2 regions of the Lottiidibacillus patelloidae genome follow, and region 1 is predicted to be linked to the other one. Evidence: predicted binding sites of a transcription regulator. Region 1 holds the regulator's gene; the other holds the start of a gene.
What was found. The regulator LexA, encoded in region 1, represses DNA repair genes until DNA is damaged. The targets are predictions, from matches to a motif close to CGAACATATGTTCG.
Positions count from the first base shown of each region.

Region 2: the regulator LexA is predicted to act here: its motif matches at 3,257-3,270, upstream of CIB95_RS03760 (Y-family DNA polymerase).

Region 1 is NZ_NPIA01000002.1:22,235-26,698, reverse strand. It holds gene CIB95_RS04055 (MerR family transcriptional regulator) at 1-304, shown strand, start outside; gene glnA (type I glutamate--ammonia ligase) at 357-1,691, shown strand; gene lexA (transcriptional repressor LexA) at 1,786-2,412, opposite strand; gene CIB95_RS04040 (hypothetical protein) at 2,565-2,783, shown strand; gene CIB95_RS04035 (YneB family resolvase-like protein) at 2,790-3,455, shown strand; gene CIB95_RS04030 (DUF896 domain-containing protein) at 3,507-3,731, shown strand; gene CIB95_RS04025 (HesB/YadR/YfhF family protein) at 3,869-4,153, shown strand; gene CIB95_RS04020 (NAD(P)/FAD-dependent oxidoreductase) at 4,332-4,464, shown strand, end outside.
Region 2 is NZ_NPIA01000001.1:685,491-689,954, reverse strand. It holds gene CIB95_RS03780 (GNAT family N-acetyltransferase) at 1-150, opposite strand, end outside; gene CIB95_RS03775 (aminoglycoside N(3)-acetyltransferase) at 229-1,035, opposite strand; gene CIB95_RS03770 (hypothetical protein) at 1,180-1,560, shown strand; gene CIB95_RS03765 (YolD-like family protein) at 1,589-1,918, opposite strand; gene CIB95_RS03760 (Y-family DNA polymerase) at 1,933-3,147, opposite strand; gene CIB95_RS03755 (DeoR/GlpR family DNA-binding transcription regulator) at 3,490-4,251, shown strand; gene CIB95_RS03750 (NUDIX domain-containing protein) at 4,281-4,464, shown strand, end outside.

The sequences.
Region 1 (4,464 bases):
TTATGAAGAGCATAACTTAATTCAACCAGCTAGAACTGATGGGAACCGTCGCCTATTTTCTTTCAATGATGTCGACAAGTTGTTAGAAATAAAAGAGCTCCTTGATCAAGGGCTAAACATGGCAGGAATTACTAAGGTGTTTAATATGAAGGAAACTGAGGCACAATTAGTGCAGCAAAAGCTTTCTGATAAGACTCCTAGTGAAAAAGATCTCCACGATATATTGAAGAAGCAGCTTCCACAAGCAGGACGCTTTGGAAAGACTTCTTTAATACAAGGGGAGTTATCAAGGTTCTTCCATTAAACATGTTGTTTAAGTGTAATTAAATATAAGAAAATTTAAAGGAGAGATTACAGTGTCAAAGTATTCAAGAGAAGATATTTTAAAAAGTGTAAAAGAGGATAACGTTCGTTTTATTCGCCTTCAATTTACAGATTTATTAGGAACAATTAAAAATGTGGAAGTTCCTGTATCGCAAATTGAAAAAGCATTAGACAATAAAATGACATTTGACGGATCATCTATCGAAGGTTTCGTAAGAATTGAAGAGTCAGATATGTTATTATATCCAGATTTAGATACTTGGGTAGTATTCCCTTGGACATCAGAAAAAGGTAAAGTTGCTCGTTTAATCTGTGATGTTTACATGCCAGATGGAACTCCATTTGCTGGTGACCCTCGTGCAATCTTAAAGAAAATGTTAAAAGAAGCGAATGATTTAGGATTTAACAGCTTTAACATTGGACCAGAGCCAGAGTTTTTCTTATTTAAAAATGATGAAAAAGGTGAACCTACGTTAGAGTTAAATGATAAAGGTGGATATTTTGACCTTGCTCCAACAGATTTAGGGGAAAATTGCCGCCGTGATATCGTACTTGAGCTTGAAGATATGGGCTTTGAAATTGAAGCTTCTCACCATGAAGTTGCTCCAGGGCAACATGAAATTGACTTCAAATATGCAGATGTTGTAAAAGCTTGTGATGATATTCAAACGTTTAAATTAGTAGTTAAAACGATTGCTCGTCAACATGGATTACATGCAACGTTCATGCCAAAACCATTATTCGGTGTAAATGGATCAGGAATGCATGCTAACATGTCTCTATTTAAAGATGGCGAAAATGCATTTTACGATGAAAAATCAAAAGATGGTTTAAGTGAAACAGCAATGAACTTTATTGCCGGAATCATTAAACATGCTAGAGGGTTTACAGCTATTGCAAATCCAACAGTTAACTCTTATAAGCGTTTAGTACCAGGATACGAAGCACCTTGCTATGTTGCATGGTCAATGCAAAACCGTAGTCCACTAATCCGTATTCCTGCAGCACGTGGTATGAGTACTCGTGTTGAGGTTAGAAGTGTAGACCCTTCTGCTAACCCATACTTAGCAATGGCGGCACTTTTAGCAGCTGGACTTGATGGTATTAAAAATAAAATGACTCCTCCAGCGCCAGTTGATCGTAACATCTATGTTATGAATAAGAAAGAGCGTATGGATGCAGGAATCCTTGACTTACCAGCGACTTTAAAAGATGCTTTAGATCGTTTCCTAGAAGACGAAGTAATAACTAAAGCGTTAGGTGATCACGCTGTTGAACACTTTATTGAAGCAAAAGAAATTGAGTGGGATATGTTCCGTACACAAGTTCACCCTTGGGAGAGAGAGCAATATCTTACAACTTACTAAAAAATTAATCCACCACTTATATAAGTGGTGGATTTTCTTATTTATTAGAACAAAAAATACCTTGACCCAAGCGCTGGATCAAGGCTAGGCTAGTTTAATGGACAGTTCTAAATACTCCAATAACTTTTCCTAAAATGGTTACATGCTTTAATAGAATAGGCTCAAGCGCCTCATTTTCCGGTTGTAAGCGGAAGTGATCTTTTTCTTTGTAAAAGCGTTTAACAGTAGCCTCGTCTTCCTCGGTCATCGCAACAACAATTTCTCCGTTCAAAGCTGTACTTTGACTGCGAACGATTACTTTATCCCCATCAAATATACCAGCATCTATCATACTATCACCTTGAACAACGAGAATGAAAACTTTATCATTCCCAACTAGTGAATCTGGTAAGGGGAAATACTCATCGACATTTTCAATTGCGGTGATTGGTTGCCCAGCAGTTACTTTACCTATGATAGGAACACTTACTGTCCCAGCAGCTTCCTGTCTTGCTGAAAATTGATCTTCTTCCCCTAAAATCTCAATTGCACGAGGTTTTGTTGGGTCTCTACGAATATATCCCTTTTTCTCCAGACGTGAAAGGTGTCCATGGACTGTTGAACTTGAAGCAAGTCCTACAGCTTCACCTATTTCTCGTACACTTGGCGGATATCCACGTTTGCTTACTTCATCTTTTATGTACTCTAGTATTTCTTGTTGTCGCTTTGAGAGTTTCGTCATATTCCACCTCGGAAATTCTGTAATTTTCTAAATTATAGCATGCGTATTTTTAAAATACAAACATAAGTTCGTTTTTCTTGTTGACAAGAACAGTTGTTCGTATTAATATATATTTAAAGAGCGAACATACATTCTGTACGAGGTGAATATATATGGAAAACACAGTAAAAGAAAATGAATATGAAAAACCAGCATACTCTTATCCAATTTTACTAATAGTTACAGTATTATTAATTATGTTTTCAAGCGTCGATCGTTCTGAAACAGTAACAAATAGTGAAAAGGTTACACCTAACAATTCAATCTCTTCAAATGAGAGCATAAATTACGATACTTCTTCTGTTTATTTTGTTAAAGCGGAGAGAAATTAAACAAATATGAAAGCGATTATCTATTGTAGAGTTAGTACTAACAAAGAGGAACAAACTACATCAATACATAGACAAGAACTTGAACTGAGAAAACTTGCTGAAAACTATAACTTTGAAGTTGTAAAAGTTATTTCCGAACGTGCTAGTGGTTATGAAGTAGATCGAGATGGAATTTACGAATGTTTACAACTGTTTAAAGAAGAACAAGCGGATACATTACTTATACAAGATGAAACTAGACTTGGAAGAGGTAATGCAAAAATTGCAATTCTCCACGTTTTAAATAAATATAAAGTTTCAATATATACTGTTACGAGTAATGACGGTCTTATGCTTTCCGAAGCTGATTCAATGGTTTTGGAAATAGTAAGTATTGTAGAAGAGTATCAGCGTAAACTCCACAATATGAAAATTAGGCGTGGTGTGAAAAAAGCGATAGAGGATGGTTTTAACCCCCATGACAATTTGAAAAATCAGGGGACGAATGCAGGAAGAGAGAAAAAAGAATTACCAATAAATGAAATTGTTAGCCTCCGTGAACGAGGGTTAACATTTGCAGAAATAGCAGCGGCACTAAGAGGATTTGGTTACGATGTCTCAAAGGCAACCGTTCATCGGAGATACCAACAATACATTAATGATAGAGATCTCCAAGCGAACCCCTTGTCATAGCAATAAAATTTCGCTATTATGTGTTTATGCTATTGAAAAGGAGTAGATCCTATGCTTTCTAAAGATAAAATTGCTCGAATTAATGAGCTTTCAAATAAAGCAAAAAATGAAGGACTTACATTAAAAGAACAAAAGGAACAAAAAAATCTGCGCCAAGAATATCTAGAAACTTTTCGTGGATCATTTAAAAACCACCTGAAATCTATAAAGGTAGAAGAAGAAGAAGGTAATGATGTAACACCTCAAAAAATTAAAAATATTAGAAACACTCATTAATGAACATAGGACATGTTCAATTGGAATAAAAGTCTATTAAACAGTATTTGCTGTTTATTAGGCTTTTTCTTTTGCACAACACAAATCCTATTTGCGTATTCTGTTATATAACAAAAAATAGAAGAGGGGTGCAAGGCTTGGCTTTTACCATTTCTAAAAGAGCTATTGAGTTATATAGAGAAGAGATGGGATTAAAAAAAGGAGATTCAATCCGATTGTTTGTCCGCTATTTAGGAGCTAGTGATAGTGGGTTCTCTTTAGGTATAGCAAAAGATAACCCTGAAGAGGAAGACTATATTCAAAATTATGATGGAATAGTATTTTTTGTTAGACCGAATGACCATTGGTTCGTCGTGGATATGACATTAGATTACGACCCTGAAAAAGATATTATTATTGCTGAATTTCCATCTTTAGATTAATTAAAAAAAGGCCGAAATTGGCCTTTTTCTGTTTCTTATATATAAAACAAACTAAAACACGAACAATAAATAAGTTTAATTAAAAATCGTTCGAATTATTCGTTGACTGGATATGTCTTCCTTTGCTATAGTTGTAATGTGAGATTTAAAGAGTTGTACAACTATTGGAGGGGTACGAATGGAAACGAACTATGATGTAATTGTTGTTGGAGCAGGCCCAGCGGGAATCTTTACTTGTTATGAATTATCTTTAAAAATGCCAAATGCCAACATTTTGTTAATAGATAAAGGACATGATATTCATAGAAGAC
Region 2 (4,464 bases), on a different contig from region 1:
TAAGATATGATTTAAAAAATTGATATGATTTTCAATGCTATGAATTTCTTTTTGACCAATTGCACGCTCCTTACTATTTCGCCACATTTCCACCGTTTGTTCAGCGTGTGTAGGAATATACTGCATTATTATGTATTTGTATTGGTTCACCACAATACCTCCTTTACAGTTGTCTAGTCAACTATTTCGTGTTGCTTACCTAGTTTACATTTCACTGTCTTCTTCATCTTAATTTGAGGCATTTTCTATCATCCATTTCTTCGCAAACTCCACCGCTTCTTTTTGTGGGAATAGTTTTGCCTCAGCTAACCCTATTTTCCCATTGTTCACTCGACCAATCTTTTCGTATTGCTCGCCGATTGCCGGGAATTTTTCATCATCATAAGCAATTTCTTTATATTTCTTCCAGACGCGCTTTCCATTTTCTATTATTGGTGCATATTGGATTTGCTCTTTTATCGTCGGATCCGCGTGTTCTGCTAAATGCATTGACGTGTTACTATCATGACCAACACCTATTAGCAAAATATAAAAATTATTTTCTACCATTCTACCTAATGGTGAATCTTCACCTAAACCATCATTTAATGGATGTGGATGAAGAATGGCTTCTTTCCCTTTTCCCCATCCTGCAAATGATAAGGCTGGATGCTCACTCCTCATTACATTTCGATATGTACGAAATAGCTCTGGCACAGCCCCTAGTCCCCTTGTTGGAGTTGTTTTCGAATCATATGCTGGCATTGTTTCACGAATTGTTTCCCACCATTCTTCTGGCACTGGAGGAGCCATCCAATTTGCTGGATCTGAAAGGTGGGCAGATTGGCTTGGCATAACAATCATTCCCTCTTCTGTTACCACTTTCATTAGCGCTTCAATAACAGCCACCGGTCCACCGCATACCCAGCCGAGCGAGCTTAGTGAAGAATGAACAATGACATTCATTCCTTGTTTCACACCTAACTTTTGTAAATCAGCTGCGATGCTTTCTATTGTATTAATGTGTTGTTTTTCAACTGCTTGTTTTTCTCCCATACTAATTCTTCCTTCCTGCTTTATGTCTCTATTACTAGTTTAATATATTTGGAAAAAGTTGCATATAGACAAACCTTCTATTACACTTTATTTATACAATACCGGGCAACGAATTTATTGATAATATGTCGTTAGGGTGGTTACATGAACTTTTTTAAAACAGTAGAAAGCTGGTGTGCAGTAGGACTTATTTCATTCTTTTTTATCCCTTGGATTAAAGTGTTAGACTTATGGAGCTTAAGTGGTGTACAAGTAGCAAACCTTTCTGGTGAATATTCGAGACTTTTTACAATAGCTTTTTACATTATTCCTATTTTAGGATTTCTTGTTTTGTATCAAGGATCACGTAACCAGCTCTCTAAATGGTTACTTTTTGTTTCTGGCGTATACCCTTTATCGTTTTTTCTCGTTGCTTACTTTTTGCACGGTCAAAATTTCACTTATTTACTAGGTGTATACTTAACAGCCACTGCATCTCTTTGTTTAGTAATTCTCACTTTCATTTCAAATCACGTGAAAAAATAACCCGAAATCTCCTTTGATTTCGGGTTTTCTATGCTTTCCTAGCATCTATAATATTTTTTACTGAAATGTGGTGAACATCATTAAATGCATCGATTAAGCGTAATTTTTTTTCGAAGTCATCATAGTAATGAATCCGCCCAACTAACACTTCGTAATCGTTATTAATGTAGGAGGTGATTGCTAGTTCATCCCCAGCTTCCATTGCATAACAGATCGTTTCATTCAACTCTTCAAGCTGTTGTTCGTCTAATTGCGGCTTTGCTTTATATCGATCTTCTTCTGCCCATTCACGGAGCATTTTCACATGCTCTGGCAGCATAAGTGATGTCCACTTAATTTTTCCACGGTCGCGTATCATTTATCCTCTCTCCTCTACGCCTTATGTCCCCCAACAAGTTTACTGCGATGACGAGCAGTTCCTGCTTTTGTATACGAAACACCGCGCAATAACTTATCTGATCCATATTTATCACGAATAGCATCCATCGTATAACCTAGTTTTTGGCGTTTTGGGCGTGCTGGATCAAAAAGATTAAGTTGCATCTCTTCATCACTCGTAATATTCGATAAAGAAATGGAGATTTGCCGAACGGTTTTTCCATGTTCGTAAAATGTACGAAATAGCTGCAAACAAGTCTTATAAATGTCCATTGTAATATTCGTCGGCTCCTCCATCGTTTTCGAACGATTAAATCCACCGCCAGATTCATCTTTGCTGTAACCAATTCCTAAGCTAATCGTCCGGCCAGCTTTTCCAGCCTTTCTTGCTCTACGTCCAACTTCCTCACACATTTCTAAAATGACATGCTTTACTTCCGTTGGGTCATCGTAATCTCTAAGTAGAATTTGCCCTTTGGCAAAACTAATTTGCCCTTGCATTAATGGCGCACCAAGATCTGATAAATCAACACCATGCGCATGATAATACAATTGATTTCCCATGACACCAAACTTTTTCTCGAGCAAAGCAAGTGGCGTTTGCGCCAGTTGTCCAACAGACACAATTCCCATCCGCTTGAGCGTAAGTTCTAAACGTTTACCGATGCCCCACATTTCACTTAGGGGAGAAACAGGCCAAAGTTTGCTTGGTATATCTTCATATTTCCATTCCGCAATTCCAATCTTTTTAGCTTCAAGGTCTAAGCAAAGCTTTGAAATAAGCATATTCGGGCCAATCCCAATTGCACAAGGAAGGCCAAACTCTTGCAGCATCTCTCGCTTAATCCGTGCCGCTAACGCCCAACTAGACCCCCATAACTTTTCAGTGCCATCCACTTGCAAAAAACTTTCATCGACACTATACGTATGAATACATTCTTTCGGAACATAGCGATGAAAAAGTTTCGTCAATCCCATGGATACTTCTAAATATGAGCCCATTTTTGCATTCACAATATGAATACGTTTGTCATTCGGTATTTCAAAAAGGCGGTTACCCGTTTTAATACCGAAATCTTGCTTAAGTTTTGGCGATGCTGCTAAAACGATACTCCCTTGACGCTCCGTATCGCCAACAACAGCTAAATAACACGTAAGTGGATCAAGACCGAGCATGACTGCAGAGCAGCTCGCATAAAAGCTTTTCATATCAATACAAAACACGGTTTTCTTCGGCAATGATTCATAATCAATCAAATGCTATCACTCTCCAAAACAAGAACTTGTGTTCGCATTTTAGTATATTCATCATTTTACACGAATATACGTTCGTATTACAATAAGAAAATTTAGGGAACAGGAAATTGAAAGGTGCAAAGACATGAATAAACATGAATAAAATCGAGGTGCGAAGTGATAAACATTAACTAAATTGAACAAAATAACAACAAACACGCACAAACACGCATAATTTTGTTGACAAAACGTGAATAAACATGAAATAATAAATGCAGAAACAGGTGATTTTCATAAAAATTGGAGTGATTTTACATGTTCTCGGAAGAAAGACGTGAAGAAATTTTAAAATTAGTAGAAAAAAACGGACGTATTTTAGCAAAAGATTTAGCAGAAAAATTCCAAGTGTCCATTGACTCCATTCGAAGAGATTTATCGATTATGGAAGATCAAGGACTTCTAAAGCGAACACATGGTGGTGCAATTCCTTTAACACAAGCACAAGCATTACCGCTAGTGCCATCCTTAAGGTACGGAGAAGGAACAGAATATCAACAAGCAATAGCAAAACAAGCAGTCTCTTATATTGGAGAAGGTGACACCGTATTTCTTGGCGGGGCAAGCATTCATTATGCCATGCTTCACTATTTACCGAATAATATTTCCTATACCGTCATCACTAACTCACTAGAAATTGCTTATAAATTACGCGCTGCTGAACATATTGAAACATACTTAATCGGTGGAAAAGTGAAAGGTTCAGGAAATATAACAGACGCACTCGCAAACGCGTTCGCACGCCAATTTACTGTTGATTTGTGTTTTGCAACAGCAGGTGGATTGTCTGAAAAAGGGCTAAGCACAGCAACACCAGAAGTAGCACTGTTCCATAAAACGGTCTACAGTAACGCGAAAAAAATTGTCACATTAGCAGAACATACGAAAATTGGTCAAAATATGTTTACAGTAATGTTCCCTCTCGAAAAACTAGATGTCATTATTACAGACAACGAAACAACAAAAGAAGATATTCAAATGTTAGAGGCACACGGAGCAAAAGTTATTGTTGCCGACTAACAAATCCCCTTGGTAAGGAGCTTGTAAAAATGATTTACAGAAGAAAAACATATAAAATAAGACCGGAAAAACTAGATGACTTTAATGATTTTTTCCATACATATTTGTATCCAAATCAACTAAGACATGGGGCAAAATTAGTAGGACGTTGGACAACTGAAAATAAAGATGAAATTATCGCTATATGGGAATACCGTAGTAAAGAGCATTATG